One region of the Cupriavidus metallidurans CH34 genome, then DNA from elsewhere that is predicted to be linked to it. Evidence: predicted binding sites of a transcription regulator. Region 1 holds the regulator's gene; each other region holds the start of a gene.
The links. The regulator sigma-54, encoded in region 1, starts transcription at its own class of promoters, with help from an activator protein. The targets are predictions, from matches to a motif close to TGGCANGNAANCTGCTTT.
Positions count from the first base shown of each region.

Region 2: a site for sigma-54 is predicted at 4,631-4,648, ahead of RMET_RS06715 (phenol hydroxylase subunit). Genes of this name have one in related genera too.
Region 3: a site for sigma-54 is predicted at 2,788-2,805, ahead of RMET_RS03510 (pilin). Genes of this name have one in related genera too.

Region 1 is NC_007973.1:313,541-324,117, forward strand. It holds gene mutY (A/G-specific adenine glycosylase) at 1-428, shown strand, start outside; gene RMET_RS01510 (LON peptidase substrate-binding domain-containing protein) at 450-1,103, opposite strand; gene rapZ (RNase adapter RapZ) at 1,150-2,040, opposite strand; gene RMET_RS01520 (PsiF family protein) at 2,155-2,496, opposite strand; gene hprK (HPr(Ser) kinase/phosphatase) at 2,702-3,673, opposite strand; gene ptsN (PTS IIA-like nitrogen regulatory protein PtsN) at 3,742-4,197, opposite strand; gene hpf (ribosome hibernation-promoting factor, HPF/YfiA family) at 4,674-5,027, opposite strand; gene RMET_RS01540 (RNA polymerase factor sigma-54) at 5,078-6,556, opposite strand; gene lptB (LPS export ABC transporter ATP-binding protein) at 6,680-7,471, opposite strand; gene lptA (lipopolysaccharide transport periplasmic protein LptA) at 7,497-8,141, opposite strand; gene lptC (LPS export ABC transporter periplasmic protein LptC) at 8,204-8,830, opposite strand; gene RMET_RS01560 (KpsF/GutQ family sugar-phosphate isomerase) at 8,834-9,817, opposite strand; gene RMET_RS01565 (monovalent cation:proton antiporter family protein) at 9,968-10,577, shown strand, end outside.
Region 2 is NC_007973.1:1,439,089-1,449,665, forward strand. It holds gene RMET_RS06690 (NADH:ubiquinone reductase (Na(+)-transporting) subunit F) at 1-966, opposite strand, end outside; gene RMET_RS06695 (phenol hydroxylase subunit P4) at 1,045-1,401, opposite strand; gene RMET_RS06700 (aromatic/alkene/methane monooxygenase hydroxylase/oxygenase subunit alpha) at 1,398-2,957, opposite strand; gene RMET_RS06705 (MmoB/DmpM family protein) at 2,980-3,249, opposite strand; gene RMET_RS06710 (aromatic/alkene monooxygenase hydroxylase subunit beta) at 3,289-4,284, opposite strand; gene RMET_RS06715 (phenol hydroxylase subunit) at 4,372-4,596, opposite strand; gene RMET_RS06720 (hypothetical protein) at 5,131-5,472, shown strand; gene phbB (acetoacetyl-CoA reductase) at 5,483-6,229, shown strand; gene RMET_RS06730 (universal stress protein) at 6,289-6,753, shown strand; gene RMET_RS06735 (SDR family NAD(P)-dependent oxidoreductase) at 6,966-7,718, shown strand; gene RMET_RS06740 (LysR family transcriptional regulator) at 7,733-8,677, shown strand; gene RMET_RS06745 (EexN family lipoprotein) at 8,674-8,952, shown strand; gene RMET_RS06750 (conjugal transfer protein TraG) at 9,189-10,577, shown strand, end outside.
Region 3 is NC_007973.1:761,952-772,528, reverse strand. It holds gene RMET_RS03525 (D-amino acid dehydrogenase) at 1-53, opposite strand, end outside; gene RMET_RS03520 (LysR substrate-binding domain-containing protein) at 246-1,199, shown strand; gene RMET_RS03515 (polyamine export protein PaeA) at 1,282-2,598, shown strand; gene RMET_RS03510 (pilin) at 2,858-3,322, shown strand; partial or broken gene RMET_RS32020 (recombinase family protein) at 3,453-3,754, opposite strand; tRNA gene RMET_RS03505 (tRNA-Ser) at 3,943-4,032, opposite strand; gene serS (serine--tRNA ligase) at 4,120-5,427, opposite strand; gene RMET_RS03495 (replication-associated recombination protein A) at 5,595-6,932, opposite strand; gene RMET_RS03490 (amino acid ABC transporter ATP-binding protein) at 7,047-7,796, opposite strand; gene RMET_RS03485 (amino acid ABC transporter permease) at 7,799-8,491, opposite strand; gene RMET_RS03480 (amino acid ABC transporter permease) at 8,494-9,189, opposite strand; gene RMET_RS03475 (ABC transporter substrate-binding protein) at 9,295-10,143, opposite strand; gene RMET_RS03470 (hypothetical protein) at 10,431-10,577, shown strand, end outside.

The sequences.
Region 1 (10,577 bases):
CCGTGCTGCCCACGCCGAAGCCACGCGCGGCGATTCCGGAGCGCAGCACCGTGATGCTGATCGTCCGGCATGGACGTGATGTGCTGGTGCAGTTGCGTCCCAGCCGCGGCATCTGGGGCGGGTTGTGGAGCCTGCCCGAAATGCCGGTCGACACGGTACCGTTCGATTCGGAGGCCGCCGAGGAATCGGCGCTGGAGTTAGCCCGCGCGTATGGCTTGCCTGCGCGCGCATATCTGGCTGGCGAGCTGACGCACGTGTTTACTCATTTTCGCTTGCTGATTCGCGCGATTCGCGTCGATCTGGACACTGTCGCGCTTGAAGGTGATGCCGCGAGCCGGTGGCTGTCTCTTGACGATCTCGATATGCTGGGCACCCCGGCCCCGGTGCGCAAGCTGCTGGAAGATCAGGCGAGGCTCGGACTTTTCTGAGTTGCCCGTTCAGAAAGCGGCTCAGACGATGTGGTGCTGTCGCATGTAGCGATGCACGATCTCGATGCGCACGCCGGCATCAGGTAGCTCCATCAGCATCTGCTTGGCCTTGAGTGGCACCGGCAACAACTCGCACAGCCGGTTGACCACCCAGCTCGGATCGTCCCAGAGATAGGGCTCTCCGAAGGGCAGTTTCGGCTTGTCGGGCTGGTCTGTGTGGAGCGAGGTCACGATTCGACGCAACGCGGCCAGGCACTCGCCCAGCAATTCCAGCTTGCAGTCGATGACATCCGGAGGCAGCAGTTCCACGTTCGCCACGAGCAAGCCGTCATCGCGCGTGGCGTGGGACAGCACCCGGAAGCGTTGGCGTCCGCGTGTTTCAATCAGCAGGACGCCGAGTTGCTCCACGTTGCAATCGACGATCTCCGCAAGACAGCCGATGGATTCAGGTTCGGTGGTCTGGCCCGGCTGCGCGACTTCCTCTCCGGTGGCAATCAGACAGACGCCGAACGGCAGATGGTCGCGCATACAGTTGCGCACCATGTCGACGTAGCGTTTCTCGAATACACGGAGAGGCAGACGGCCGTCTGGAAACAGGACCGTGTGCAGAGGGAACAGCGGCAGCGCATCCAGGGTAGCGGAATCGGATGCGGTGCCGGAAAGAAAGGTCGACATGCGGTTGGCCGGCTCCAGTCATGGGAAAACGGCGGGGCGCCGCGCGTCAGCCAGCGGGGGCCAACTCGCGGTGTCTGACCAGCACATTACCATGTGCCCGGAAGTAGTTGGCAAGTCTTTCCGCGATGAACACGGAACGGTGCTGGCCTCCGGTGCAGCCGATGGTGACGGTCAGGTAGCTGCGGTTGTCCGCAATGAAACTCGGCAGCCACTTCTCCACATAGGCGCGGATATCCTCGGCCATGGCCAGCACCATTGGCTGGCTCTGCAGGAAGTCGATGACTGGCGCATCGCGCCCAGTGAGCGGGCGCAGCGCGAGATCGTAATAGGGGTTCGGCAGGGAGCGCACGTCGAAGACGAGATCGGCGTCGCTGGGCACGCCGTGCTTGAACCCGAACGATTCAAACAGCAGCGTGAGCTGCTGGCTGTTCTTGTTCTCGTTCTCGTCTTGAATCAGTTCCTTGATCCAGCTGCGCAGCGTATTGGTGCGCACGTTGCTGGTGTCGATGCGGTGAGCCGATTCCGCCAGCGGGCTTAGCAGCTCCCGCTCCTTCTCGATGGCCTCGATCAGCGAGGTATCGTTGGGCGTGCCAGCGGCCGCGCCAACGTCGACTTGTGCCGAAAGCGGGTGGCGCCGGCGCGTTTCCGAGTAGCGCTGAACCAGCGCATCGGTGCTGGCGGTCAGGTACAGCACCTGTACCTGATGGTTCGCGGCCAGCTCTCGCACCGTATCGGGCAGTCGCGCGAGCGATTCGCGGCTGCGAATGTCGGTGGCGACACCAAGCTGTGAGTAACCCTGATCCGCCAGATAGCAGGCGAGATCGGGGATGAACTGGGCCGGCAAGTTGTCGACGCAGTAGTACCCCGCGTCCTCCAGTACGTTCAGCGCGACTGACTTGCCTGAGCCGGAAATTCCGGTGATAAGGATGATCCGCATAGCGATGCAAGCATAGCATCGCGTGATGGCGGCGTCATGACACCTTCCCTAAAGCAAAATGGCGAATCGTCGCCGATTCGCCATCATTGCCACGGGATCTGTCAGATCTGGCGATCAGGCCGCCGGCTTTGACAAGCAATCGCTCATGGACTTCTTGTAGTCGTCGCCCTTCTTGCCCTTGTTTTCCTTCGAGCAGGCCGACATCTTTTCCTGCTGGGTCTTCGGTGCGGCCGGCGCGGTGGCTGCCGCGCTGCCCGACAGACAATCGCTCATGGACTTCTTGTAGTCGTCGCCCTTCTTGCCCTTGTTCTGCTTGGAGCAGGCCGACATCTTTTCTTGCTGCGCGGTCGGGGCTTTGCCAGATTTTTCAGCGGCCGGGGCCGAGGCGCCTTGGGCGAACGCGCCCGTGGCGAACAGAGGGGTAACCAGCACGCACATCGCGATCAGTTTCTTCATGCTTCTCTCCTGGCTGTGGAAACACATCATGGCCGGACGCCGACCTTCAGGATGCAGCGCGGCGGCTGGCGGTACCGGACTGGGCTCGATGCCCATTGAAGCACAAAACGGCGCACGCCCAAAGCGCGTTGACGAGGGGAGGCCGGCCGCTTGTAAGCAATTGAAAGCGACGCCGGCGTTTCACAAAACTGCCGGAATTGTCTGATCAGAGCAGCCGACCCTGGCCGCGGGAAACCACGTCAGCCTGCATTGCTGCCCGCTGACGATCCATGAAGTCGCGGAGGGTATCGATGCCGCGCAGGCGCAGTATCGTGTTGCGGACGGCGGCTTCCACCAGCACGGCGAGGTTTCGGCCGGCTGCCACCTGGATCTTCACCATGTGGATCGGGAGGCCAAGAACGTCGAGGTACTGGGAATCAAGCGGCAGGCGCTCGAACTCGCCGTCGTTGCGGCGCACCAATTGCACCACGAGCTTGAGCTTCATCTTCCGCCGCACGGCGGTCTCACCGAAGATCGTCTTGATGTCGAGCAGGCCCAGGCCGCGGACTTCAAGCAGGTTCTGCAGCAGCGGCGGGCAGCGGCCCTCAATGAAATCCGGGCCAAGCCGCACGAAATCGACGGCGTCGTCGGCCACCAGGCCGTGTCCGCGCGAGATCAGTTCCAGGCCCAGTTCGCTCTTGCCAAGGCCCGACTCACCCATGATCAGCACGCCCATGCCGAGGATGTCGAGGAACACGCCGTGCATGGTGACGCGCGGTGCGGAGATGCGCGACAGGTACAGGCGGAGGTGGTCGATGACGGCCGCCGAGGATACCGGCGTCGTGAACAGTGGAGTCGATGAGCGCGTGCAGCGCAGTTCCAGGTCGGGCGGCGGCTCCATGCCATCCGCCACCACCAGGAATGGCGGCTCCAGCAGGATCAGCTCGCCCATCTGACGCTTGCGGGGTTCGTCGTCGAGGCGCTGGTAGTAAAGGATCTCGGGTTTGCCGAGTACCTGAATCCGGTTCGGGTGGATCAGGTTCAGGTGGCCGACCAGATCGGCAGCCGATGTTGCCTCCCGCGCGAATTCCACGTCGAAGGCACGATCGGCCCCTTCCAGACCGGCGACCCAGGAGAGTTTGATGTCGGCTGCGTTGTCGTCGAAGATCGACTGGGAGGTGACGCCGGTGAGTTCCATGCGGGATGACTTTTCGGGAGGGGCTGTATCGCGGGTATCGCGTCAGGCTGCGCTGGCCTGCCGTCGTGTCAGGGGTGCCACTGGGTCAGTAACTCGTGGACCGCTTCGGGCGTGGGTAACGTGGCCAGTCCTTCACGCATTTCCCGGTCCGACAACAACTGGGCGATTTCCGAAAGAATCTCCAGATGCTGCTGGGTGGCCTGCTCGGGCACAAGCAGGAAGATCAGCAGCGACACCGGTTTGCCGTCGGGCGATTCGAACGGAATTGGCTCGGCCAGGCGCATGAAGGCAGCCAGAGGCTGCTTGAGTCCCTTGATGCGGCCATGCGGAATGGCGACGCCGGCGCCAAGACCGGTGGACCCGAGCGATTCGCGCGCGAACAGGTTGTCGGTCACGGTGGCCCGGGCTACGCCATGGTTGTTCTCGAACAGGAGCCCGGCTTGCTCGAAGACCCGCTTCTTGCTGGTGACGGTGACGTCGAGATTAATGTTGCCGGGTGGCAGCAATTTGGCCAAACGATTCATGGGCGATGCACGAGGAGTCAGAAAGGCGAGCCGACGCACATGAGTCGTCCCGCTGCGTTGGGCAATTCAGGCTATTGAGCGCAAAAGGACGCCCGCATTGGAGCGTCCGGCCATTATAGAGCAGGGCCACTGCGCACTTGTGCGCTGCGGCGCCGGCGCCGCGAGTGGTGCCGCGAGCTTGCCGGTCGGATTGCCCACCCAGAAAACTGCCACCCGCCATCGCGTGATCTTTTGCCACGCGGAATGCCGGGCCGGTTGTCCGGGGCCGTCCTGTCTGTAGTTGTTGTATGGCGCAGCATACACCGAGCGGCGTCAGTTGCGAACACCCCCGGCTGACCAAATGTTGCAGGGCTGGTACTCGGGTAACGGGTGCGCCAGCGGCGCGTCCGCCTCGCGCCCATCAAAAAAGCCGCGCAGATGCGCGGCTTTGCTCTTCCTATCTATCCTCTAAGGGGCGACCTGGTGTCGCCGCCAACTTATTGTTGTTGTAGTTGTTCGGCGGCCATCTGGTACTTGACCGCTTCCCGGTCATGCCCTTGCACGCGGTCCTTGTAGCGGATCACCTGGCGGTCGAGCTTGTCGACCAGGCAGTCGATTGCAGCATAAAGGTCTTCATGATGCGCTTCGACGAAGATGTCCTTGCCCTTGAGGTGCAGGTTGATTTCCGCGTACTGACGCTTGTCCTTTTCCTTATGGTTGTCTACGGATAGCAGCACGCTTACGCCAATGACCTGATCGAAATGTCTGACAATTCGCTCCAGTTTCGTTTCCACATACTCACGCAGCGGCGGCGTGATGTCGAGGTGGTGTCCACTGATCTTGAAGTTCATAGCGCTTCTCCTTCTGAAAGAGCCGCACCAGGCAGGCGGTTGCGGCTCGGCTACAAAGTCTTGCGGAGATTGACTGCGGGGATCTTCAGCGCTTCGCGGTACTTGGCCACCGTGCGGCGTGCGACCACAAAGCCCTGTTCGCCCAGCAACTCGGCGATGCGGCTGTCGGAAAGGGGATTCCTGGGTTCTTCGGCTCCTATCAGTTGCTTGATCAGCGCGCGGATCGCCGTGGATGAGGCCGCGCCGCCAGTCTCCGTGGAGACGTGGCTACCAAAGAAGTACTTCAACTCGAAAGTACCCATCGGCGTGGCCATGTATTTATTCGTAGTCACCCGGGAAATGGTCGACTCGTGTAGACCCAGTGTATCGGCAATCTCCCGCAAAACCAAGGGGCGCATCGCGATTTCCCCGTGCGAGAAAAAGTTCCTTTGACGCTCCACAATTGCCTGCGCAACACGCAGGATCGTGTCGAAACGCTGCTGAATGTTCTTGATGAGCCACCGCGCCTCCTGGAGCTTCTGCTGCAGCCCGGCCGCGCCCGCTTCCCCTTTTGCACCGCGCAAAATCTGCGCGTACATGTCGTTGATGCGCAGACGCGGCATCACGTCGGGATTGAGCTGTGCGATCCAGCTACTGCCACTCTTGCGCACGAACACATCCGGTACCACGAAGTCCGCTTCCGGACGGCTGTAGGCATGTCCGGGATACGGTGCGAGCGAGCGGATCAGATCGTGCGCGGCCTTAAGTGCAATTTCGTCAACCTGCAGGGCTTTCTTGAGCCGCGTGTAGTCACGCACGGCCAATAACTCCAGGTGGTGGTTGACGATCGATAATGCAAGGTCCCGCTGCGGATGTTGCAGACGGCGCAGTTGCAGGGTGAGGCATTCCGCCGCGTTGCGCGCACCCACGCCAGGCGGGTCGAAGCTCTGCAGCAGGGTCAGTATCGCCTGCACTTCATCGACTTCGAATTCGAGTTCCTTGGGCAGTTCCGAACAGATCTCGTCGAGCGTTGCGCCCAGGTAGCCGTCGTCGTCAAGCGACTCGATCAGGAAGATGGCCAGGCCCTTGTCACGCGTGGAGATCTTCAGCGGCGTGAGCTGTTCCATCAGGTATTCGCGCAGCGTGGGTTCCGCTTCGCGAAGCTGCATCGGCGTCTTCTCGTCATCATCGCCCTGAGGCCGGCGAGCGAAATCGTCCAGGCTCCAGTCGCTGCCGTAATCGTCACCCGCGCTGTCGCCGTAGCTGTCGTCTTCGCCATTGGCGCCGTTCGCGCGATCGTCGCCGTTACCTTGCGGTTCGGAAGATGCTGGCGCCGGGGCGCTTTGCACGTTGACCGACCCGTCCGCGGCCACGCGCAGCGGGCTTTCGATCCAGTCGTTCTCGCGTTCGAGCAGTGGATTCTCGGTCAGCGCCTGCTCGACTTCCTGTTGCAGCTCCAGTGTGGATAACTGCAGCAGCCGGATGGACTGCTGCAGTTGAGGAGTCAGAGCCAGATGCTGGGAAAGTCGAAGCTGAAGCGATGGTTTCATGCGACCTATTCTATGCGCATCTTCCCGTTGTTGGAACGGAAATTGCTATCGCCTATCGCTGACACTTCGTGATCGCCAACGGCTAGTTGACGAATGCTGCAAAGCGGCGTCGCGGCCGCTTGATCACATGCGGAAGTTCTCGCCCAGATAGACGCGTCGCACAGACTCGTTGGCGATGATTTCCTCGGGCTGTCCCTCGGCCAGCACGGTGCCTTCGCTGATGATGTATGCGTGGTCGCAGATGCCCAGCGTTTCGCGCACGTTGTGGTCGGTAATCAGCACGCCGATGTTGCGTGCCTTCAGGAAGCTGACGATGCGCTGGATCTCGCCCACGGCGATCGGGTCCACGCCCGCGAATGGTTCGTCGAGCAGGATGAAGCGCGGCGCCGACGCCAGCGCGCGCGCGATTTCCACGCGGCGGCGCTCGCCGCCCGACAGCGACAGCGCCGGGTTGTTGCGCAGGTGGGCGATCTGCAGGTCATCGAGCAGCGAGTCGAGCCGGCGATCGATTTCCTGCTTGGGCAGCGGCTTGCCGTTGACCACCTGCAGTTCCAGCACCGCGCGGATGTTCTCCTCCACGTTGAGCTTGCGGAAGACAGAGGCTTCCTGCGGGAGGTAGGACAGTCCCATGCGCGCGCGCTCGTGGATGGCCAGGCCGCTGATGTGCTGGCCATCGAGCACGATATCGCCTTCGTCCAGCGCGACCAGTCCGACGATCATGTAGAACGACGTGGTCTTGCCCGCGCCGTTCGGGCCGAGCAGGCCGACGACCTCGCCGCTCTTGACGTCGAGCGAGACGTCCTTGACCACGGTGCGCGAGCCATAGCGCTTCTTCAGATGGCGCACGACCAGCGTGCTGCTATCCGTGGATGGGGCGGAAGAAGCCTGATCGGCGAGCGTGGCGGTATCGTTCATCGGGTACGGATAGAGCTTGAAACGGTCAGGGCTTGGCCGGCTGTGAGGACGGCTTCAGGTCGAGCGGCGCGCCGGCGGGCGCGCTGGCCTGGTTCGCGCGCGGCGACAGCACAGCGCGCACGCGGCCAGAAGGGTTCCCGGCTGACGCGTTGTTGTCGCCGCCGGTTGCGGTATAGAACTCATTGCGGCTGTCGTACGTGATTACCGCGCCGCGGATTTCATCCAGGATCTTCGCGCCGACACCGGAAACACGCGCCGCGCGTGCATTGCCGATCAGCTTGTTGATCTCCGACTTGCCGTCGTATTCGATGCGGTCACCCCAGCCGTCGATGTACTCGTCCACGCCGTCGCGTTTCTGGCGGATATAGGCCTGGCGGCCCGGCTTGGAGGTGGCGATGGCGTACTGGTAACCCTCGGGGTCGGTGCGGAGTTCGGCGGCGTCAGACTTCAGCACCATCGTGCCCTTGGTCAGCACCACGTTGCCGGTCAGAGTGTAGATCTGCTTGACGTCATCGTAGCTGGCATTGTCGGCTTCCAGCACCAGCGGCTTGGTCTGGTCCGCGCGCTCGGCGAAAGCAGGCTGGGCCAGGAACAGGCCGATGGCGGCGATGGCCGCCATCAGGGCGGGCGCGGTGCGGCGACAGGACGATGTCGTCAGGGAAGCAGTCATTTTTGGCTTTGCTGAAAGGGGAAGGCAGCAGTCAGGCGGACGGTGGGGCGCAAATCCCGATGTCACTGGGCGCTGGCCTGCCCCGGCGAATTCATGATGATGGTGCCGCGAACGTTACCCAGCAATTGTACTTCGCGGGTGACGTTGTTGAAGATCAGGCCGTTGGCGTTCATTACCGACGGTCCGCGCGTCAGTTCCACGGGCTTGTCTGTCTTGACGATGTCGTCGTTGACCAGCAGCTGAAAGTACTGCGACGCCGCCGTCATGCGCGGGTCCTTCGACACATCGGTACCCGCCTGGCGCACGATGAACGCATTGCCGTACAGGTCGATGATCGAGCCCTCGGCATTCATCACGCCGCGATTCGCGTTGGCGGTAACGGGCGGGCGATCCGGCTCGTAGTTGCGCATGGCCGGCGTGGTCACCTCGTAGGTCTGGTCGTCCTCGAAATGGACCATCTTCACGCCGGTGAAGCGGATCTTGGTATTGCCATCCTCGGCCAGTTCCGTGGCCGAGAAGCGGTCCATGTAGTAGTCGGGGACGTGCCGCTTGACCTGCGCCTGCGCCGTGGCTTCATGCGGCGAGTTGATCTGCACGAGCCAGAACGTGCTGCCGGCAACGATCGCCATCAGCAGCAGCGGCAGCAGCCGCATGATCAGGCCGGTGATTCTGGACAGGAACTCTGGCATTGATCAGATGACCTTGGCCCGGGTCAGGTCATGGATGTGGAGCGCGCCCGCCAGGTGGCCATCGTCATCGACGACGAGCAACTGGTTGATGCGGTTCGTTTCCATGATCTGCACGGCTTCCACGGCGAGCTTGTCGAGATGCACGGTGTGGGGGTTGCGGTGCATGACCTCGCCGATCGGCACGGTCTTCCAGTCGCGCGGCGTTTCCAGCAGGCGGCGCAGGTCGCCGTCGGTGAACACGCCCACGGCGCGGCCGTCGGGGTCCACCACGGCGGTCATGGCCATGCCCTTGCGGGTGATTTCCATCAGGGCCTGGGCCAGCGGCGTGCTTTCACGCACCGCAGGCACCGCATTGCCGGTGCGCATCACGTCGCGCACGTGGGTGAGCAGCTTGCGGCCCAGCGCGCCGCCGGGGTGCGAGCGCGCGAAGTCGTCTTCGCCAAAGCCGCGCGCGTCGAGCACCGCCACGGCCAGCGCGTCGCCCAGCGCCAGCGCGGCGGTGGTGCTGGCGGTCGGGGCCAGGTTCAGCGGGCAGGCCTCCTGCGCCACAGCACCGTCGAGGTGGGCGTTGGACAGTTTGGCTAGGTTCGATTCGGCGTTGCCGGTGATCGAGATCAACCCGGCGCCGATGCGCTTGACGATCGGAATGATCGCCAGCAGTTCGGCCGTTTCACCGGAATTGGAGAAGGCGATCAGGACGTCGTCGCGCGTGATCATGCCGAGGTCGCCATGGCTGGCCTCGGCGGGATGCACGAAGAAGGACGGCGTGCCGGTGGATGCCAGCGTGGCGGCCACTTTGCGGCCGATATGGCCCGACTTGCCGATGCCGGACACGACGACGCGCCCGGTGCAGCCGAGAATCATCTCCACCGCCGTCGTGAACGCGGGCGTGAGCCTTCCGGCCAGCGCGGAAACGGCCTCGGCTTCGATTTCAAGGGTCTGGCGGGCGAGCCTGAGTGCTCGATCCGCATCGAAATTGGCTATCATGGCGTCGGAGTATACCAACGAATGCGATGGCGTCTGGCCCGGCTTTCCAGCCTTTTGCCGCCTTGACGACCGCCGCGCTTGCCGTGTTTCGCCGGCAGGGCGCAAATGCCGGGACGGCGCGCGTGCCTGGCTGGTACTTTTCAATCGCCGATGCATTCTCCGCTGGAACTGACCCTGGTGCTGCTGGCCGCTGCCGTTTTTGGCGTGGTGGCGTTCCGCATGTTGCAACTACCGCCGATGCTCGGGTATCTGGCGGTCGGTATCCTGATCGGCCCGCACGCGCTCGGCCTGGCCAGCGATTCGGGCCAGACCAAATACCTGGCCGAATTCGGCGTCGTCTTCCTGATGTTCTCGATCGGGCTCGAGTTCAGCCTGGCCAAGCTGCGCGCGATGAAGCGGCTGGTGTTCGGGCTGGGTGGATCACAGGTCATCCTGTCGATGCTGGCTGTGGTGCCGGCGAGCTGGATGTTCAACTGGCTGTTCCCGTTGTCCTGGCAGGCATCCGTGGCCCTGGGTGGCGCGCTGGCCATGTCCTCCACGGCCATCGTTTCCAAGATGCTTTCCGAGCGCATGGAGCTGGAAAGCGAGCACGGGCGCAACATCATCAGCATCCTGCTGTTCCAGGATCTGGCCGTGGTGCCGCTGCTGATTGTGATCCCCGCGCTGTCGCGCGACCCGGGAGACCTGGCGTTCGCGCTGGGGCTGGCCACGGTCAAGATCGCCGTGGCCCTGGGCGCGATCTTCTTCCTGGGCCAGCGCC
Region 2 (10,577 bases), 1.1 Mb from region 1:
CAGGGTCGTGACGCAGGCGTCGATCATCGCCGGCGGCCCGCACAAATAGGCTTGGTGGCCGGAAAAGTTGTTCTGGAAATGAGCCTTGGCGACCTCGTGAACGAAACCCTGCGCCAAGGGATGCGTCGCACCTTCTGCTTTTTCCGATAGCGCCGGCACGTAGCTGAAGTTCGAATACCGCTGGCTGAGCTCGCGGAACTCGTCGTCGTAATACAGTTCTGCCTCATTGCGCTGGCCATAGACCAGAGTGATAGGCTTGCTCCATCCGCTTTGCAACAAGTCGAGAATCATCGACCGAGGGCTCGACAGGCCTGAACCACCTGCCATGAAAACCATGGGCTGGTCGGCTGACCTGCGCACGAAAAACCGGCCATAGGGACCCGTCACGTGCAGAATGTTCCCCACCGCCAGTTGTTCATGGATGTAACCCGTGCCCTGTCCTCCCGGAACCCGGCGAATATTGAGCTCGATCTCTCCCGTTGCTGCGACGTCCGCAGGTGAATTGGCGATGGAAAACGCCCGTGTCTGGCGCAACTCGGGAATTTCAAGTTGCACGTACTGACCCGCCTGAAAATGAATCGGTTGATCGAGTCTCAGGAAGACGGCTTTGATCGTCGGTGTGAGTTGCTCGATGCGTGTCACCTCGGCATTGAAATCCTCGACCGGGATGACTTCGGCGTCCGGGTCTTCCTCGATGTCGGCCTCGATGGTCGTGTCATCGAGCAAGGTGGCACAGCAGGCCAACGCCTTGCGCTCCTCGCGCTCGAAGTCCATCAGCGCGAAGAGATTCGCATCGCCGAGATCGACTTCTCCGTCACACACCTGCACCTTGCAGGTTCCACATAGCCCGTGACCACACGCGTGCGGAATGTAAATGCCTTGGCGCAAGGCCGCGTCGAGTATAGTTTGCCCTTCCTCCACCTCAATGGTGGCACCCAGGGGCTGAATGTTGAGTTGGTAGGTCATTGTTCAAATCGCCGGAGGCCAATCACACCGCGGCCTGTAACTTCGGCTGCAGTGTGATTGCGCTGCCATGACGCAATCTCAATTGCAGGAACCGCTCAGACCGTTCAAGCCAGGCGTGCGAAAGCGGATCACGTCTTTGTGCGTCAGACCGTTTTCAGCCAGCGACTTCGCTGGGTCGGGATGCCACGGCTGGCCGGACTTAAACCACTGCACCTGGCTCCAGTCGATTTTTGAGAAATCGGGGTGATAGCCATAAGTGCCGGGCAACACCTGGGTGCACAGCGCACCGAACAACGTGTCCGACGGCAGGGGCAAGGCAACAGGTGCCGCAAACAACAGATGGTCTTCCCAGCCGATAAACAGCAACGGCGCCGGAAAGTTTTCGCGCGCGTCTCGTGCCGGGAACTTGTAGGGTTTGAGGGCAACAACGCTCATTTGGCTTCTCCTTGCAAGACCTCTCCACGCCAGGCAGCAAAGTTCTTTTGGTCTTCCGACCCCTCGAAATCGAAGTTGTCCCGGCCTACATTCAGGTTGTAGTAGTCGAGCAAGGCCATCAAGGGATCGAAACCTTCCTTGGTCGGATCGGCATCCGGCTTGAAACAGTTTCCTTGATACACTTGCTGCGGCGGAAGCCATGACTGCACGAACTTCTCGGGTTCGTTGTCAAAAATCTCCTTGCAGTGGTCGCTGCAGAAGTGATACTTGTCGCCGAGGTAGTCCGACTCGCGATAGCAGATCTTGGTTGCGTCGCCAGGCTCGGTGAATATCATCGGAATCTGGCAGGTAGTGCAGAGCATCGGCAGCGTCTTGTTGTAGAAACGGTTGCCCTTGGCGGCCTGCTCGCGCCAGTAGTCCCAACGCGGACGGTAATACTTGTCGAACGTCTCGGGGTACTTCTCCGACAGCCACCCCATTTCTTCTTCTGTGGGAACCCAGGTGTGGATGGGGGCCGCGGCGTTATAGTTATAGAACACGGCGAAGGTCTGATGGCTGATGTGGTCCTTGCCTTCGCAAGCCTGGTCCCAGCCCTTGGGCTTGCGGATGCCGTAACGCGCCAGATCCTTGAACAGCGCGCCGCCGTTCTGCTCGACGTACATCTCCCAGCTCTCGCGCCAGCTCATCACCCGGTTGGGCAGCATGTAGTCCTGCATCATGGCCACGATGCTCAACAGCCGATAGCCGCGCCAGAACCACTTGTCGATCCAGCGCTGCACGATGGGCACGTTGTCCGGATCCTGTTCCAGCATGAACTTGATGCATTCGATGCCGAGTGTCATGTGGCGCGATTCGTCACTTTGCGCCGAAAAACCGAAGGTGACCGTCGACATGTCCCCGTTGTAAGCAGCACCCGACATGAAGGGGACAAACAGCAGGTTGGTCAACACATATTCGAACGAAAAGCTCACCGCGGTAAGAAACTCGAACGGTCCACCGGTGGCCGCGTCTTCAAAAAATGACTTGGGCACCGACAAATACCAGACCCGGTCGTACCAATGGATGGAGTTGTGCAGGCCGTTAAAATACTTGTTGTAGTGCGAGAGAGCATGCATTTCGGTCTGGAAGTGACGCAGCTCGTCGATGGACTGCATCTGGCAAGCAACACGCGCCCCTTCACCCGTAAAATGCCGACCAACGTGGGCAAAACCTCGGTGTGCCATATACTCCAGCGGTGTCACACCCTGGATAAACACCTTGAGTGCGTTGACATAGCGCGCGTCGGAAATGCTCAACTGCCCGTTGTTCTGCGCGAAAGCGTCGATGACGGCGTAAAGCTTTTTTTCCTTCTCGCCCTGATATTTCCAGTAGGCGTCCATGGTCAGGCGGAAGGGGTCTTCCCATTTATCCCAATCGTGGATCTTTATGCTTTCGTACTTGTCGTACGGAAACACTTTTTCCATCGGCTGGTAGCTGGTCTGCCAGCCAAGACCGCGGGTCATCGCTGCGTAGCGATCCTTTAAACCGAGTTTCTTCTTCTGCACAGAAGTGTCCATTTCAATTTCCTCTTTGCCGTGTTCAGTGTTTCCAGCTCAGCGTGAACTGTTCGTCATCCTCGTCGATATATCCGGACAAGGTGATTAGGTTGATGTGGATTTGCTGGAGATCGAACTTCATGCCGATCCTGTCTTCGATGCTTCGACGGTTTATTGTGAGATGCCCGGGCGCATCGATCTTCACCATGCCAGGCGACTCTGTGGCGACCGCATTAGGGTTATCAGCGAGAATCGCCTCCACCACCGATCGAGACTCCTCGTTAGCCTGAAACGCGATAAATACGTTAGACATGAACATTCCTCTATGACGGTCAGGAATATAAATTAGCGGTTACAGAACAATCCCGGCCTTCGCAACGCGGGCACGAAGTCGCTGCCTTACTTCTTCCAAGGCGTCGTGGCCGTTTTCCGCCAAAGCCATTTCAGCGACAGGCAACAACGCTGACGCCGCCTGATCTTCCCAGGTACGCAACCAGTGAATGAGCAGCGCTTTGTTATCCTCCGATTCCGTCGCCATGGTCTTCACTACCGCATCGACCCAGCGACTGGATTCGTCATGCCACGCGGGCATGAAAGTGGTTAGCATTGCCACTGCGCTACCACCGTTGAGTGCGATGTAATCGTCGACGAAAGCGCCGTAGATCATGGGATAAAGAAGACCGTCGAGCGCCAGATTTTGGGCGACGAACAGTTCCACCGGGTCTTGCAGCACCAGAGTGTTTTCCACATAACGACGCAACGGTTGCCAATCGGGACTCGTCATCCAGGCTTGCTTGGCTTCGTCAAGAAGATCGGGCCCGGACATTACCAGCGCCAGTCGTGTGAGATACTGCGCTACACCCAGATTGTCCATTGCGTGGAACATAGCCGGCGCAGTGAAGGTCGTGCCATAACCCAAGGCACAGATCTGGGAGTTGTTCATGTTCGCGCCCCAGGCCGCGTGGCGCAAAGGCACGAGAACGGAAAGCGCCTGTTGTCGAACCTCATCGGAAACGAGATCGATCATGCCGCGCGACTCGACAAACTCGAAGTTGGATTCCATCGCGTCTTGCTGCCGCGCTCGGGTCATCGTCCACGACGCGTAGTAGAACTGACGCGGGTCTTTCAGCGCATACCAGTCCTTCATTTGGATCGCGGTGCGCGACGTGTCGAACAGTTCATGCTCGGGATCCCACGTGGGCCGGTAATGAAAATTCGCTGCCGGTTGAGCACCTACAGTGCCTTCCTGATAGCGCGAAGCGGCTTTATCGGCTCCGATGTATTGAGCCACGTGCGTGTAGGTGTGACGCAGTGGTTTGATTTCCCGCGTCTTCAAATCGATGGTCATTAACTGCTCCTGTGGTTGTGAACCGGGATGGGATGCGATCAGACTAGGCGCGCTTCATCAGGCTGCTCGGCGCTGCTCACAAGAAAATCAATGCCGCACAATCTCGCCGAAGGCATCCAATCGCGTCACCTTCTGCGCGAGGCAAAATTCTTCGAACGCAGCAATAGGCAGCATGAGCTCGACACAGAGCTCGGGGGTGCCGACTGAAAATTCGAACTGGACGAATCCCTGTGTGTTGATGGCGGTAACGCTGACAAACCTGAGGTTCGGATCGAACCTGGGTTCCGCCTCAAGGGCTGCTTGCTTGTGCATCGCCTGTGTCTCCGATTCTGTGTTTTGATATCTCAAAGCAAGTCGCGTCCCATCGGCAGAAATGAGCCTTTATTGCTGCTTTGCAGCAATGCATTTACAGGTGAGCTGCTGCGGGATCGTCATCTGTCGCAATTCGGCCCAAGCATCCTGCGTTAAACGGCCAGATGCTTCCTGCGTTTGGGCGCCGCCTTCTGCCAGGCACAAACCGAAGGACGCAGGTCAGCACAACCGTCACACAGAATCGATACAACACAGGGTATCTACGGAGGTGCCAGCGAACGAGGTCAAGCTCATTGTGCAATCGCACATCGAAAAATCTCTGGGGTGCTGTCATAAAATTCGCGAACTAGGAAAGGGGCGCAGGTCGCTTAGATCAGAAATTTCTGAAATGCACACCCCAGCAAGGCTCTGTCAATTTGATGGCGAGGCAGCGGTAGAATGAAGTGGTGAAGAAAACGAAATCGCTTTATCACGGTCACCGTTTCCCTGCCGTCGTCATCAAATTGACAGAGCCCCTGTCGGTTCTGTTAAGCCATGCAACAGCTCAGCGCTGGCGGCGTGCTGGAGACCACCTCGCGCATCCAGGGCCTCCAACAGGCAGCCGACTGGCAGGCGCTCGCGACCTTGCCGTCCGAGGTGTTCTGGCGCCTGTGCCAAGGCCGCATGGGCGATGCCCAAGCGGTCGGGCAAGTAGCAGCCCAAAGCCAGGCGGCCTTTGCCAATGGTCTGCGCCAAGCGCTCACGACTTGGCAGGAATCTGTCTCCGAGGCATTCGGCGCCAGTGGCGACGCAGCCTCTTTCACGCAGCTTTGCCAGCGCTTGGCGCAGCCCTGGACCGCCCCAAGCGCCGTACCCCAGGGCAAGACCAAGAAATGAGGGGACGGCAATGAATACGACGCAACGGACGGCGCTCGTGACGGGAGGCAACCGGGGGTTGGGCGCTGCGATCGCCCGTGCCCTGCACGATGCCGGCCACCGCGTGATCGTCACGCATACCCCCGGCAACACCACGATTGGCCAGTGGCAGCAAGCGCAAGCGACACAGGGCTACTCATTTGCCGCCTACGGGGTGGATGTATCGGACTACGAATCAACGCAGGAACTGGCGCGGCGCATCCACGCCGACGGTCATCGGATCGACATCCTGGTGAACAACGCCGGCATCACCCGCGATGCAACGCTGCGCAAGCTCGACAAGGCCGGTTGGGATGCCGTACTGCGCACCAACCTGGACTCCATGTTCAACGTCACCAAGCCGTTCATCGACCCGATGGCCGAGCGCGGCTGGGGCCGCATCGTCAACATCTCTTCGATCAACGGCAGCAAGGGCCAGTTCGGGCAGACCAATTATTCGGCGGCCAAGGCCGGGGTACATGGATTCACCAAGGCGCTCGCACAGGAGGTGGCGCGCAAGGGCGTGACGGTCAACACCGTCTCGCCGGGCTATCTGGCCACCGAGATGGTGATGGCGGTGCGAGAGGACATGCGCCAGAAGATCATCGATGCGATTCCGGTTGGCCGTCTCGGCCAGCCGGCCGAGATTGCAGCTCTTGTCGCCTTCATCGCCAGCGAAGCCGCCGCCTTCATGACCGGCAGCAACGTGGCGATGAACGGCGGTCAGCACATGTCTTGAGCCCACTGCGCGAGCGGCTGACTTCCGACGCGGCAATCCGCAGCTCTTGGAGGAGTTCCATGTATTCACGATTTCTGGTGCCGCTTGATGGCAGTCCCACATCCCTTCTGGCCCTCGATCATGCGGCGGACATGGCACGCCTGAACGGCGCCACCGTGGTCCTGCTGCATGTCATCGAGCCGACCCGGCACAGCACGGGTTTCGAGCGCCCCAAGGTCTACATCGAGGACGTCCGCCCTCACTTCCTGGCAGCCGGGCATGCCTTGTTGGACGAGGCCGCAAACCGGCTGCGTCAGGACGGAATTGCAACAGAGACAGTACTGCTTGAAAGCACTGCAGAGCGGGTATCAGAGCAAATTGCCCGGCAGGCCAAGGAGAACGATTGCGACCTGGTCATCCTGGGCACCCATGGACGCCGTGGGGTGGACCGGCTGCTGCTGGGAAGCGATGCGGAACAGGTGGCGCGTATCGCACCTGTTCCCGTGATGCTGGTGCGCCAGTCGCGCAGAAAAGAGATCACATGAATCAACAGCCCGTGGAGGCGCTCGCGCAGGTGCTCAAAGCGGTGTCGAGCGCCTCGTCGCCCATTTCAAAACCATGGCGCCGGTACGCACTGCGGCGGCGCATCTTTGCGACGCGCTCTGGCGTGCTGTGCCATCGCACTCGTGCTAGTTGAGCGCGGAGAGTCACCGTCCGAACTATGAATCAATCAAATCCCGAAGGAGGACGATTCACTATGAAATACATCTTCAAAGGTGACAGCGCGCTGGTCAGTGGCGCCGGCTCGGGTATCGGCGAGGCAACGGCACACCTGCTCGCCATAAATGGTGTGCAGGTGGTTGCCTCCGACATCGACTTCGAGGCCGCCCGACGTGTGACACAGGCCATCATCGCCGCCGGCGGCCGCGCCGTGGCACACGAGGGCAATGCGGCCAAACCCGAGGACGCCGGTGCGGCGGTGCAGTGCGCACTCAAGCATTTCGGTTCTCTGCACCTGGCTTTCAACAACGCTGGCATTGCCGGAGAACTCAAGCCTGCAGGCGAACTGGCGGCCGAGGAATGGCAACGTGTCATCGATACCAACCTCTCGGGTGTGCAGCATGCCATGCGCGCGCAGATCCCGGCCATCCTGGCCGCCGGCGGCGGCGCCATCGTCAACATGTCGTCGGTCCTGGGATTAGTCGGCAGCGCGGACGCACCGGCCTACGTCGCGGCCAAGCACGGGGTGACAGGTCTCACGCGCTCGGCGGCGTTGGCCTATTCGGCACAGGGCGTCCGCATCAACTCGCTCCATCCGGGCTATATCGAAACTCCGCTGCTCAAGGCGCTCGACGAGGCCACACTGGCAGCGCTGAAGGGGCTGCACGCCATCGGGCGCCTGGGCCGGCCCGAGGAGATCGCCCACGCAGCCTGCTTCCTGCTGTCCGAAGGTGCCAGCTTCATGTGCGGCAGCGCCATGGTGGTAGATGGCGGTTATACGGCGGCTTGAATAGGAAGGGCACAGTGGAGTTGCGCCACCTTCGATGCTTCATCGCTGTCGCGGAAGAACTCCACTTCGCGCGCGCCGCCGAGCGGCTACATATCGAGCAGTCGCCATTGTCGCGGGCCATCAAGGAATTGGAGGAGGACTTGGGTGTGCAATTATTCGAACGCACCACCCGCAGTACCCGCCTCACCCGCGCGGGCCAGCTCTTCCTGGAACACGTGCCACGCATCTTTACTGCCTTGCAGCAGGCGCGTGACAGCGTGAAAGCGGTCGCCAATGGTTTCCACGGGCAATTGCGTGTGGCCTTGTCGGATGGCATCACGCCTTCGCGCTTACCGGCCTTGCTGGCGCTATGCCGACAAGAGGAGCCCGAGGTCGAAATTCGCTTCTTCGAGGTGCCGCTGTCGCAGCAGATCAAAGGGCTGCATGATGACCTGTACGACGTGGGATTTGCCCAATCCGATGAAGTGGGCGACGGCATCGTCGCTTTGCCCGCCTGGAGCGATGCGTTGATGGTGGCGGTGCCCGCCCGGCATCCGCTGCTGATCCACAAGCGCATCCCCTTGGATGAGTTACTGCGCTACCCATTGGTACTGTGCGATCCGCAAGTCTGTGAAGGCCTCGCGAAGCATGTTGAGCGGGTGCTTCGCCGAGTGGACATGGAGCCGCTGGTCGCGGAGCGAGTTGCCACAAGCGATTTGATGATGGCGTTGGTGTCAGCGGGCTTCGCACTTGGGTTGGCGGGTGCAGCTCACATTGCCGCCAGTCGTGAATCAGGTGTGGTGGCACGACCTTTGGCGTCACGCGTGCCACCGCTGACGACCTATTTGCTTCGTCTTGACAGTGATCCGTCCGATGAACTGGCGCGGTTCATTGAGCGCGTAAAGGCCATCGATCTGCCAGAAACTCCCAGACCCGCACGAGGCCGCAATCCCGATCACCCGGAGGAACTGATGCCATGAAGAAGATCATTCCGTTCTTGCTGGTGGCTGCCTTGACCGCCTGCGGTCAGTCCGAGACACCTCTGAACGCCACCAATTCAAAGGCAAGGATTCCGACAGTAGAAGAACTGGCGGCTAACCCAGAGCACCTCAAAGAACTGCGTCTGCAATGCAAGACCGACCGCCCCAAGTTGGGCGATACGATATGCGATCGGGTCGCCGAAGCCACGCGCAAACGGTTCTATGGCGACCGTGATACTCCGTACACGCCACCGAAACAATCGCCCAAGTTCTGATCGTCGGTGACGCGCCGCATCGGCTTCATATTCTTGTCCGACACGCCGCGATGCGCCTTCGCTTGCGGCGCTTTTCTTCGGCTCGCCGTCACACTAATTCTTTCTTTTTGCTCGACCATTCTGCTGAAAACGGTCTTTGACCGGCACTGACCCGGCACCGATCCTGACGCATGCGGCACGTTCCTGTGCCGCGATTTCCATGAGGAATCAGCGCAGGAGAAATCGGAGGCCAGGTCATGCAAGGGACGAACGTGCTGTTCGGTCAGATCGCCGTGGTGTTCGGCATCGTGATCGCCGGCGTGTGGGGCGCCACACAATGGACAGCAGCGGCCCTTGGCTATCAAGTACGCCTTGGCTCTCCCTGGTTCGATCTTCTTGGCACGCCGATCTACCACCCGTGGAAGCTGTTTGAGTGGTGGTTCTTCTTCGGCGCCTATGCGCCGGAAGTATTCGACACCGGCGGCGCCATCGCCGGCGCCAGTGGCATGGTCGCCGTGGGCGTTGCCATCGCCATGTCGGTCTGGCGCTCGCGCCAAGCTCGCCTCGTCACCACCTACGGCTCGGCGCGTTGGGCTAACGCGCAGGACATTCGCATGGCGGGCCTCACGCATCCAGCCGGCGTCTTCCTCGGCCAGCACGACCGCCAGTACCTGCGGCATGAAGGCCCGGAACACGTCCTGACCTTCGCGCCCACGCGCAGCGGCAAAGGTGTCGGCCTGGTGGTGCCGACGCTGCTTTCCTGGCCTGCGTCCGCCGTCATCCACGACATCAAGGGCGAGAACTGGCAGATCACCGCCGGCTGGCGCTCGCGCTTCTCGCATTGCCTGCTGTTCAACCCCACCGATGCGAAGTCGGCCGCCTACAACCCGCTGCTGGAGGTTCGCCGCGGCGCGCATGAGGTGCGCGACGTGCAGAACATCGCGGACATTCTGGTCGATCCCGAAGGCGCGCTGGAGAAGCGAAACCATTGGGAAAAGACCAGCCACGCGCTGCTGGTCGGGGCCATCCTGCATGTGCTCTACGCGGGCGAGGACAAGACGCTGCGCGGCGTCGCCAACTTCCTCTCCGACCCGGCCAGCCCCTTCGAGCTGACCTTGCACCGGATGATGACCACGCTTCACCTCGGCGATGGCCCACATCCGGTAGTGGCGTCCGCTGCGCGCGAAGTGCTCAACAAGTCGGACAACGAGCGTTCCGGCGTATTGAGCACCGCCATGTCGTTCTTGGGCCTCTACCGTGATCCGACGGTGGCCGAAATCACGTCGCGCTGCGACTGGCGCATTGCCGACCTGATCGCGGCCGAGCATCCGGTGTCGCTGTACCTGGTGGTGCCGCCTTCGGACATTTCGCGGACGAAGCCGCTCATCCGCCTGATCCTCAACCAGATCGGGCGGCGGCTCACCGAATCGCTCGATGGCTCCGACGGCATTCAGCGCCGCCACAAGCTGCTGCTGATGCTCGATGAGTTCCCGGCGCTGGGGCGCCTGGACTTCTTCGAGACGGCGCTGGCCTTCATGGCCGGCTACGGCATCCGCAGCTTCCTCATCGCGCAGTCGCTCAACCAGATCGACAAGGCGTATGGGCAGAACCATTCGATTCTGGACAACTGCCATGTGCGCGTGACG
Region 3 (10,577 bases), 450 kb from region 1:
CGCCACGCGGAGGTCATGCCGACCACACCGGCACCCACGATCGCTATGCGCATCCGCTTGCCTTGCGTCCTGTTCAAACGATGGGCCAGAGCGTAGAGCACCCGGCGCGGCTTGCCCAATGCCAATACGTGCCAGAATATGTCCTCAAGCTATAGGGGCCCGCCACCCGGGTCTACCCGTAGTGCGGAGCACCATTTCCCGCACCAACACGAACACCAGCGCGAACATTCCCCCGCACCAGAACCATGCGCCTGCGCCAGATTGAAGTGTTCCGTGCCGTAATGCTGACCGGTACCGTCAGCGAGGCGGCGCGCCTGCTCCATGTGTCCCAGCCCGTGGTCAGCCGCGTACTGCAGCATGCGGAATCGTCGCTGGGCTTCCGCCTGTTCGATCGCCAGCGCGGCAGGCTGCAGCCGACGCCGGAAGCGCTTGCGCTCTATGGCGATGTCGAAAGGCTATATGGTGAGATCGAGCGTGTGCGGCGCGTATCGGAAAGCCTGCGCCACAAGGGCACGGGACGCCTGCGCGTGGCCGCCACGCCAAGCCTGGCCAACCCGCTGCTGGTGCCGGCGGTGCGCCGCTTCTGCGCGCGGCATCCGGAAACCCAGGTTCAGGTGCTGACGCACCATACGAGCGAGATCGTCGAGGCGCTGCTGGCCAACCAGATCGACGTGGGCTTCGCCTTTTCGCCGCCCAGGCACGAGGCAATCACCAGCGAGCCCGTGGCCGCCGGGCGAATGCTGCTGGCCGTGCCACGCCCGCAGGCACTGCCCTCGGGCGGCCGGCGCGGCATCGTGTCGATCCGCAAGCTGATGGAGCGGCCGTTCATCGGCTATGACGACGACAGCTCGCTAGGGCTGCTGGTCCGGCAAACGCTGGCCCGGCACGCGCTGGAACCACATTCGACGCTCGAGGTCCAAACCTATTCCCTCGCGCTGGCCCTGGTGGATGCGGGCCTGGGCGTCACGCTGCTCGACCAGTACACCGCGTTGAGCGCCAATCCGGCCAATGTCGCGCTGCACGACGTGCAACCCGAATTGCCGTTCGAAATCCAGATGCTGCGCGCCACCCATCGTGGCAAATCGAGCCTGGTCGATGATATGCGGACACAGTTCGCGGCCGCCGCCTCGGCGCTGGCCGCGACGCTCGACGATCGTCTGGATTCGCCCGTCGTCCAGTTTGATCCTGCCCCGCGCTGACTGGCAGACATTTACCAGACAATTGACAGGCCCCCGCCTGTGCACCAATATCAACACGCCCAGATCGGCGCGTGAATAACTTATGTTCGTACTGATCCTGACCCTTCTCGTGGTGGTAAGCGCGTTCTTTTCGATCTCCGAGATCGCCTTGACCGCCGCCCGCCGCACCAAGCTCCAAGTCCTGTCTGAACGCGGCGACCACCGCGCGACCAAGGTATTGCTGCTCAAGGAGGAGCCCGGCAACTTCTTCACCGTGGTACAGATCGGCGTCAACAGCGTGGCGATCCTGGCCGGTATCCTCGGTGAGAAGCATGTCTCGGATCTCGTCTACGGATTCCTGAGTGCGTACCTCGATGCCGGCATGGCACAGCGCATCGCCAATGTCAGCTCGTTCCTGATCGTCACGCTGCTGTTTATCCAGTTCGCGGACCTGATCCCCAAACGCATCGCCATGACCTTCCCTGAGGCGTGCGCGGTTCAGGTGATCGGCCCGATGCTGACGCTGCTCAAGCTGTTCAAGCCCGTGGTCTGGGTGTTCAATGCAGCGGCCGATGCCACGCTCAAGCTGTTCGGCATTCCCACCAAGCCGGTCGACCAGATCACCACCGAGGACATCGCCGCCATGGTCGATGCCGGCGCCGAGGCCGGGGTGCTGCACAAGCACGAACTGCATCTGATCGAAAACGTGTTCGAACTCGATTCGAAACCGATCACGGCCATCATGACCCAGCGCGACGACGTGGTGTTCCTGACCCTCGACGACACCGCCGACGGCCTGCGCCGCAAGCTGGTCAAGCAACCGCACGCCCAATACCCGGTGTGCGGCAAGAATATCGACGACGTGCTGGGCTATATGGAGTCGAAGGTCATCCTGCAACTGCTACTGGCCGATGAAAGCGGCGCAGCATTGGACAGCATCGGCAAGCACTATGACAAGAACGTGCTGGTGATCCCGGACACGTTGACACTCTCGGAGTCACTGACCCGCTTCCGCGAGATGCATGAGAATTTTGCGGTGGTGATGAACGAGTACGGGCTGGTGGTGGGCATCGTCACGCTGGACGACATCGTCGGCGCGCTGATGGGTGACATCCTCTACTCGAACGAAGACGAACAGATCGTGCGCCGCGATGAATCTTCGTGGCTGGTCGACGGCCTGACGCCGCTGGTCGACCTGAAGAAGGCACTGGATATCGACGCGCTGCCTGGCGAAGACTATGTGGATACAGCAGCCGGCCTGGTGATCTACTCGCTGAAGCGGATCCCGAAGAAGTCGGAAGCGATCACCGTCGCGGGCTTCCGGTTCGAGGTGGTCGACATCGACCATCACAAGATCGACCAGTTGCTGGTTTCAAGGCTACCGGCGAGTGCTTCGCAACCTGTGGCTGCTGGTGAGTGATGGTGAGTGAAGGCGGCCTGCAGCGCGCAGGCTTTGTCACAAATTGTGACAAATTTTGTCACTCCCAGACGGCTACATGGACAAATTACGGCACCTGACACTGACAAATTCTGTCACCAGTACCTCAAATTGATTACCTTTGACTGACAAAATTTGTCAATTTCCGGGCTGCGAGGCTGTTTTTGCCCCTGGCACGCGAGTTGCTCTTTGTTGACCCAGCAGCACTCTGGCTGCCTAACAATTCATACTGGGGTCACTCATGAAAAAAGCACGGATGGGAATCCGACGGGTACAGAAGGGCTTTACGCTGATCGAACTGATGATCGTGGTCGCGATCATCGGTATCTTGGCGGCTATCGCTATTCCGGCGTATCAGGATTATGTGGCGAAGTCGAAGGCAGCTTCCGCCTACGCCGATATCGCTGCCGGTAAGACGGCGTATGAACTGATGGTAGTGAACCCGGATAACGGTACGCCTACCTTTACGCCTGCTGGAATTGGTCTGCAGATCGCGACTGGCAACTGCTCCGCGATTGCGGTGGCTGCTCCGGACAATACGGGTGCCGCGACAAATGCAATTCAGTGCACGATCGCCGCCCCGGGTCGTCTTGGAACTGCACCGGTTTCTATCCAGTTCAATCGTTTGGCAACCGGTCTGTACACTTGCACTACGACGGGCATCACGAATACGAGCTTCATTCCGACGGGTTGCGTCGCAGGTTGATCTTTAGTCATCGCTAAAGAACGAGGCGCCTGCGGGCGCCTTCTTTCATTTGGAGTATCTGCTGTGCCAATGCCAACTATCGCCGAACTCGCCGCAGCGTTGGATGATGAGTTGATGGATCTGCTGGGTGAGCGGTTGAGCGCGTGTCGATTTGCTCCGTCAAGCTGCGGAACTGAGCGCCTGCTGCTTCGATCCGCTCAATGATGATGAGTAGATCCTTAAGCGATCGTGCAATGCGGTCGAGCTTGTAGACGACGACCGTATCACCTGGCCGAATCGTTTAAGCATGTCCTCGAGAACAGGGCGCTTTGATGCACTGCCTCCCGATCTCTTCTCGGCAAAAATAAAACCGACGCCCGCTTCTCGCAGTGCGTCGGTTTGTGCGTGTGTTTCCTGTTCCTGTGCGCTAACTCGCGCGAATCCGACAAGCATGCGACTGCTTCATATGTAGCTCTGCATGAAACAATCTTGGTCGGACTTCTGTGAGAAGTTCGCCCACGCCGCTGAGAACGGGCATGGCGAAAAAACAAAACCGACGCTGCTTTCGCAAACGTCGGTTCTTAGTTTTACTACGCTGTTTTTGTCTGCTGGTGGTCGAATCCGTCAGCAGGTTTTTGTTATGGCGGAGAGGGTGGGATTCGAACCCACGGTACCGTCGCCGGTACGCCTGATTTCGAGTCAGGTACATTCGACCACTCTGCCACCTCTCCGGTAACTTGGTCGTCGCTGCGTTAGCGGCGAAACCAAGATTATAGGGATATCCATATCCGGAGCGCAAGCCCCTTCTGTAACTATTTTTACGCTTCCGGTTCCAGGCGCGTGATGCCGCCCATGTACGGTTGCAGCGCCTTCGGCACCGTCACCGAACCGTCCGCGTTCTGGTAGTTCTCCAGGATCGCCACCAGCGTGCGGCCCACGGCCAGGCCGGAGCCGTTCAGCGTGTGCACCAGTTCCGGCTTGCCCTGTCCGGCGCGCATACGTGCCTGCATGCGGCGCGCCTGGAAGTCGCCCATGCTCGAACACGAGCTGATTTCGCGGTACGTGTTCTGCGCCGGAATCCACACTTCGATGTCGTAGGTCTTGGTGCTGCCGAAGCCCATGTCGCCCGTGCACAGCACGACGGTACGGAACGGCAACTCAAGCTTCTTCAGAATCGTCTCGGCGTGACCAGTCATCTGCTCGAGCGCGTCCATCGACTGCTCGGACGGCACCACCTGCACCATCTCGACCTTGTCGAACTGATGCTGGCGGATCATGCCGCGCGTGTCCTTGCCGTACGAGCCGGCTTCCGAACGGAAGCATGGTGTGTGGGCCACGAAGCGCAGCGGCAGTTTTTCCGCGGCAACGATCGCGTCGCGGACCACGTTGGTCAGCGGCACTTCAGCGGTCGGGATCAGGTAGAAGTTCTCGATAGCGTCCTGGCCATCCTCACCGCCGACCTTGCGCGGCACCTTGAACAGGTCGTCCTCGAACTTCGGTAGCTGGCCGGTACCACGCATCGACGCGGCATTGACGATGTACGGCACGTACATCTCGGTGTAGCCATGTTCAAGCGTGTGCGTGTCCACCATGAGCTGGACCAGCGCGCGATGCATGCGTGCCACGCCACCCCGCAGGAAGGCGAAGCGCGAGCCAGTGACCTTCGTGGCCGTCTCGAAATCCAGGCCGAGACGGGCGCCGACATCCACGTGATCCTTGATCTCGAAATCGAACGTGCGCGGCGTGCCCACGCGGCGCACTTCGACGTTCTCGGTTTCGTCCTTGCCCGTCGGCACGCTTTCGTGTGGCAGGTTCGGGATCGAGAGCATCGCGTCGCTGATCTGGTCCTGGATCTCGGCCAGGCGCTGGGCGGATGCCTTCAGCGTGTCGCCGATACCGGCCACTTCGGCCATCGGGCCCGAGGCGTCTTCGCCCTTGCCCTTGAGCATCCCGATCTGCTTGGAGAGGCTGTTGCGGCGCGCCTGCAGATCCTCGGTCTGGGTCTGCAGTTGCTTGCGTTCGGCCTCAAGGGCCTGGAACAGGGCCACATCGAGTTGAAAACCGCGCGTGGCGAGGCGCTGGGCCACGGCGTCGATGTCTTTGCGGAGCAGCTGGATGTCGAGCATGTTGCTTGGTCATGTGCAGTGCCGGCAACATGCCGGCGAACGGAACATTTTACTGCACTGGCACGACCCGCCGGGAGCAAATCCGGCTGGATTTTGCCTTCTGCTCCACACTTTGAGAGTTATCCGGGCCCCTGCTCGCCGCCCCGTTCACCCCCTTCGACCCCAGCTCAGTCCTTGCCGGACTTGCCGCGCTGCTCGCGATGCCAGGCGTCGTCCAGATCGCGCAGATGCCGCAGCTTGTCGCCGATCTTGCCTTCCAGCCCGCGCGGCGTGGGCTGGTACCAGTCCTGGCTGCGCAGATCGTCGGGCAGGTAGTGCTCGCCCGCCGCGTAGGCTTCCGGCTCGTCATGCGCATAGCGATACGCATGGCCGTAGCCAAGCTCCTTCATCAGTTTTGTCGGCGCGTTGCGCAGATGCACGGGCACGGGCCGCGACTTGTCCTTGGCGACAAAGGCACGCGCCGCGTTGTACGCGTTGTAGCCCGCGTTCGACTTTGGCGCCACGGCCAGGTACAGCAGCGCCTGCGCCAATGCCAGCTCGCCCTCCGGCGACCCCAGCCGCTCGTAGGTCTCCGCGGCATCGAGCGTGATCCGTGCCGCGCGCGGATCGGCCAGGCCGATGTCCTCCCACGCCATCCGCACGATCCGGCGCGCCAGGTAACGCGGGTCGGCGCCACCATCGAGCATCCGGCAGAACCAGTACAGCGCGCCATCCGGGTCGGAACCGCGCACGGACTTGTGCAAGGCGCTGATCTGGTCGTAGAACGCGTCGCCACCCTTGTCGAAACGACGCAGGTTTTCCGATAGCGCGCTGCCCAACAGCGCCGTATCCACCGCATCCACACCGGCATTGCGAGCCGCGCGCGCCACGATCTCGATATTGTTGAGCAGCTTGCGGCCATCGCCGTCGGCCGAGGCGACAATCAGCCCCATTGCCTCGTCGTCCCAGCGAATGCCACCGAGTTCCTCGCTGGCACGCAGCACGAGCTGCTTGAGTTCGTCTTCGTTCAGGCTCTTGAGCACGTAGACGGCCGCCCGAGACAGCAAGGCGCCATTGACCTCGAACGACGGATTCTCAGTGGTGGCGCCGATAAACGTGAACAGCCCGCTTTCCACGTGCGGCAGGAACGCGTCCTGCTGGCTCTTGTTGAAGCGATGCACCTCGTCGACGAACACCAGCGTGCGCCGGCCATGCGCGCGGAACTGCTCGGCCCGCTCCACCGCCTCGCGAATATCCTTGACTCCCGACAGCACGGCCGACAGCGCAATGAACTCGGCATCGAACGCATTGGCCATCAGCCGGGCCAGCGTGGTCTTGCCCACGCCGGGCGGGCCCCAGAGGATCATCGAATGCGGCTCACCCGACTCGAACGCCACGCGCAGCGGCTTGCCTGGGCCGAGCAGGTGCTGCTGGCCGATGACTTCGTCGATATTGCGCGGGCGCAGGCGCTCGGCCAGCGGCATTCGGGAACGGTCGGGGGGGTCGGAGAACAGCGAATCCGCCACGGTACTTGGGCCTCTCAATCTGGTGCGGCCGCCGGAAGCGGCTTGCGAACGCCACAGTGTAGACCATCGGCGCCGCTTGCCGCGGCCCGCCCCACGCCATCCGGCGTGCCGGTATCAGGGTGCGATAACCGACTCCCAAGGCGATCGGATATCGGCCAGGAAGCGTTGCGCGCGTGGATGCTCGGGCTTCTGGAAGAAGCGCTCCGGCGTGGCGCGCTCAAGCACCTCGCCCTGATCCATGAAGATCACGCGGTCCGCCACCTCGCGCGCGAAGCCCATTTCGTGGGTGACACAGACCATCGTCATGCCGTCGCGCGCGAGCCCCTTCATCACCTGGAGCACCTCGTTGACCATTTCGGGGTCAAGCGCCGACGTCGGTTCGTCGAACAGCATGACCGGTGGCTTCATTGCCAGCGCGCGGGCAATCGCCACGCGCTGCTGCTGGCCGCCGGACAACTGCCCCGGATAGGCCGACGCCTTGTGCGGCAGCCCCACCCGTTCCAGCAGGCTCATCGCAAAATCTTTCGCTTCCTGTGTCGACATCCGCTTGAGCCGCACTGGCGCCAGCGTGCAGTTCTCCAGCACCGTCAGGTGCGGAAACAGGTTGAACTGCTGGAAGACGAAGCCGATGCCGCTACGCAGTGCGTTGACGTCCACGTTGCGCGCGTGCACGTCCTGCCCGTTCACGACGATCCGCCCCTTCTGGATGGCCTCGAGCCGGTTCAGCGTGCGGATCAGCGTCGACTTGCCCGAGCCCGACGGCCCGCACACGACGACCACCTCCGCCTTCGCCACCGATTCGTTGATATCGACCAGCGCCTGATAATCGCCGTACCACTTGCTGACATGTTCGATGCTGATCATGGTTACACCTTCACAGCGTTGCGTGCCGCGAGCCGGCGCTCGAGCAGATAGGCGCAACGGGTCAATCCGAAGCACATCACAAAATAGCTCAATGCCAACAGCAGGTAGACCTGCGCGGCCTGGGTCAGCATCTGCGTGCTGATCTGCCCGGCGATGAACGAGACCTCCGGCAAGCTGATGATGTAGCCGAGCGATGTCTCCTTGATCGTCGACACAAGCTGGTTCACGAGCGACGGCAGCATATTGCGCAGTGCCTGCGGCAGGATGACCAGCGCCATCGCCTGCGCATACGACAAGCCGAGCGAGCGCGCGCTTTCCATCTGCCCGCGCGGCAGCCCCTGGATGCCGGCGCGCACGATCTCCGCCAGATAGGCCCCGTCGAAGACCACCAGCGCGACCAGCATCGTCGCGAACTGCGGCGTGCGGTGCCCGGTCACCGAAGGCAGCAGAAAGTACGCCCAGAACACCACCATCAGCAGCGGCGTGCCGCGCACGACGTAGATCAGGACGGTGGCGGGCCAGCGCAGCGTGCGGAACGGGCTCACGCGGCACAGCCCCAGCACGATGCCGACCGGCAACGCCAGCACCAGCCCGGATGCCGCCAGCAGCACGGTCAACGCCAGCCCGCCCAGCGGGCCATTCGGATACTGCCCGATCAGGAAATAAAGTCCGTAGTTCTGCAGAACGTCGAGCATGGCTACATGCTCCGTACCGGAAACCGGTGTTGATACCAGAGCGAGAACAGCGTGATCGTCATCGATATGGTCAGGTACGCCAGCGTGGCGAACGCGAAGGACTCGAAGCCCCGGAAGGTGGCGCTCTCCACCTGCTGCGCCTGGTACATCAGCTCGGCCACGCCGATCACCATCGCGATGCTCGAGTTCTTCCAGAGATTCAGGATCTGGTTCACCAGCGGCGGCACCGTGATGCGCAGCGATTGCGGCAACACCACCAGCCGCATCGACGCCAGAAAGCTGAAACCAAGCGCGCGACTGGCTTCCAGTTGTTCCTTCGGGATGGAGCGAATGCCGCTGCGGATGTCCTCCGCCATATAGGCCGTGGTGTACAGGACCAGCGCGATCAGCGCGCTGACGGCCTCGTAGTTGTGCTCGTACAGCCAGCTCTTGATCGCGAACGGCAGCAGCTGCGGCGCGCCGAAATACCAGAACAGCATATGGGCCAGCAGCGGAACGTTGCGGATGGCCTCGACATAGGCCTGGCCCAATCCCCGCAGGGGCGCCAGCGGCGCAAGCCGCAGCAGGGCGATCACGATAGCCAGCGGCAACGATATGGCAAACGCGATGACCGACAGCTTGAGGGACATCACGAACCCGCTGACCAGCCATTCGTGATACTGCCCCGACAGCAACATCGACAGGTTGAAGGTGGGCATGGAATGTGGCTGTCCGGCGCGATGCCGGACAGCCGGGGGAGGTTTATCGGACCGGGTTGATCAAGCCGGACTCATCTGGCCTGGCCCGGGCCTGGGGTTGGAGCCTCAGTCGATCTTGTCGGTAGAGATCTTGAACGCACGCGGCGGGAACTTCATCTTGGTGTTGGGCCCGAACCACTTGTCGTAGAGCTTTTGCGCGTCGCCATCGGTTTCCATCTTGCTCAGCACCTGGTTGACCTGGTTGCGGAACCCGGTCTCGCCCTTCCTGATGCCCAGCGCGAGGTGCTCGCTCGACAGGTACTGCGGCACCAGCGTGTAGTCCTTGGCCGCGGGGCCGAGCTTCACGAGGTTGCTCACCAGCGACGTCTCGTCATTCACGTACGCCACACCCTTGCCCTGCTCCAGCGCCAGCAGCGCCTGCGGGCTGTTGTCGAACGACACCACGGTGGCATTCTTGATCTTGGCGGCGATGTTGGATTCCATGGTGGAACCCTTGACGGTCAGGATCTTCTTGCCGTCGAGCTGGCCCAGCGTCGTGATGCCGCTCTCCTTGCGCACCATCGCCTTCTGTCCGGTGATGAAGGTCGACAGCGAGAAATCGATCTGCGACTCGCGCTCCTTGTTGTGCGTCAGCGACGCCGCCAGCAGGTCCACGTGACCCTGCTGAAGCTCCGGCAGACGGGCCGCCACGGAGATCTGCTTGAGCACCGGCTTCACGCCCAGGCTCTTGGCCACCGCATTGCACATGTCGACGTCGTATCCCACGATCTCGCGGGTGGCCGGATCGACGAAGCTGAACGGCTCGTCCGTGCCAAGTACCCCGCACACGAGTTGGCCCTTGGCCTTGATATCCGCGATTTGGTCGGCACTGGCCGGTGCTGCGCTCAGTGCAAGCGCGGACAGCGTTGCCACGCCGGCGATCTGGCGGAGTTTCCGCCTGAAGTCTGCTTGCATATTCTCTCCTCGGTTGAAGAAGGTCTTGTGGGGTGCAGCAGAAACATAGTCTATTTGTGACGCTTCCGATTCGATCTCGGGGCGAACCCTATCTTTGCCGCGCGGCAGCGGACACTGCGCCGCTTCCCTACAGCTCGCTCCGAATCTGCCGATATTTCCTAATGGCCTGCGTTTCGACGGATGCGGCCCGCATCGCGCCGATGCGGCCGCCGGCCAGGCGGATATCGGCCGACCCTTGGTCGGCCTAGCGAAAATCGGGGATTTGTATGTTGCGTTACCGAATGCTGATGTTCAAGTTGAATCGGCTGGTGGGCAAGAACAGGCTCACCGGCGCGGAAGAGATCTCACTGGCGGGCCAGTTTGCCGAGATGATCACGTCACAGGAGGAGGTAGACCGCATCATCGCGGATCTGGTCGATCACGAGAATCCGCAG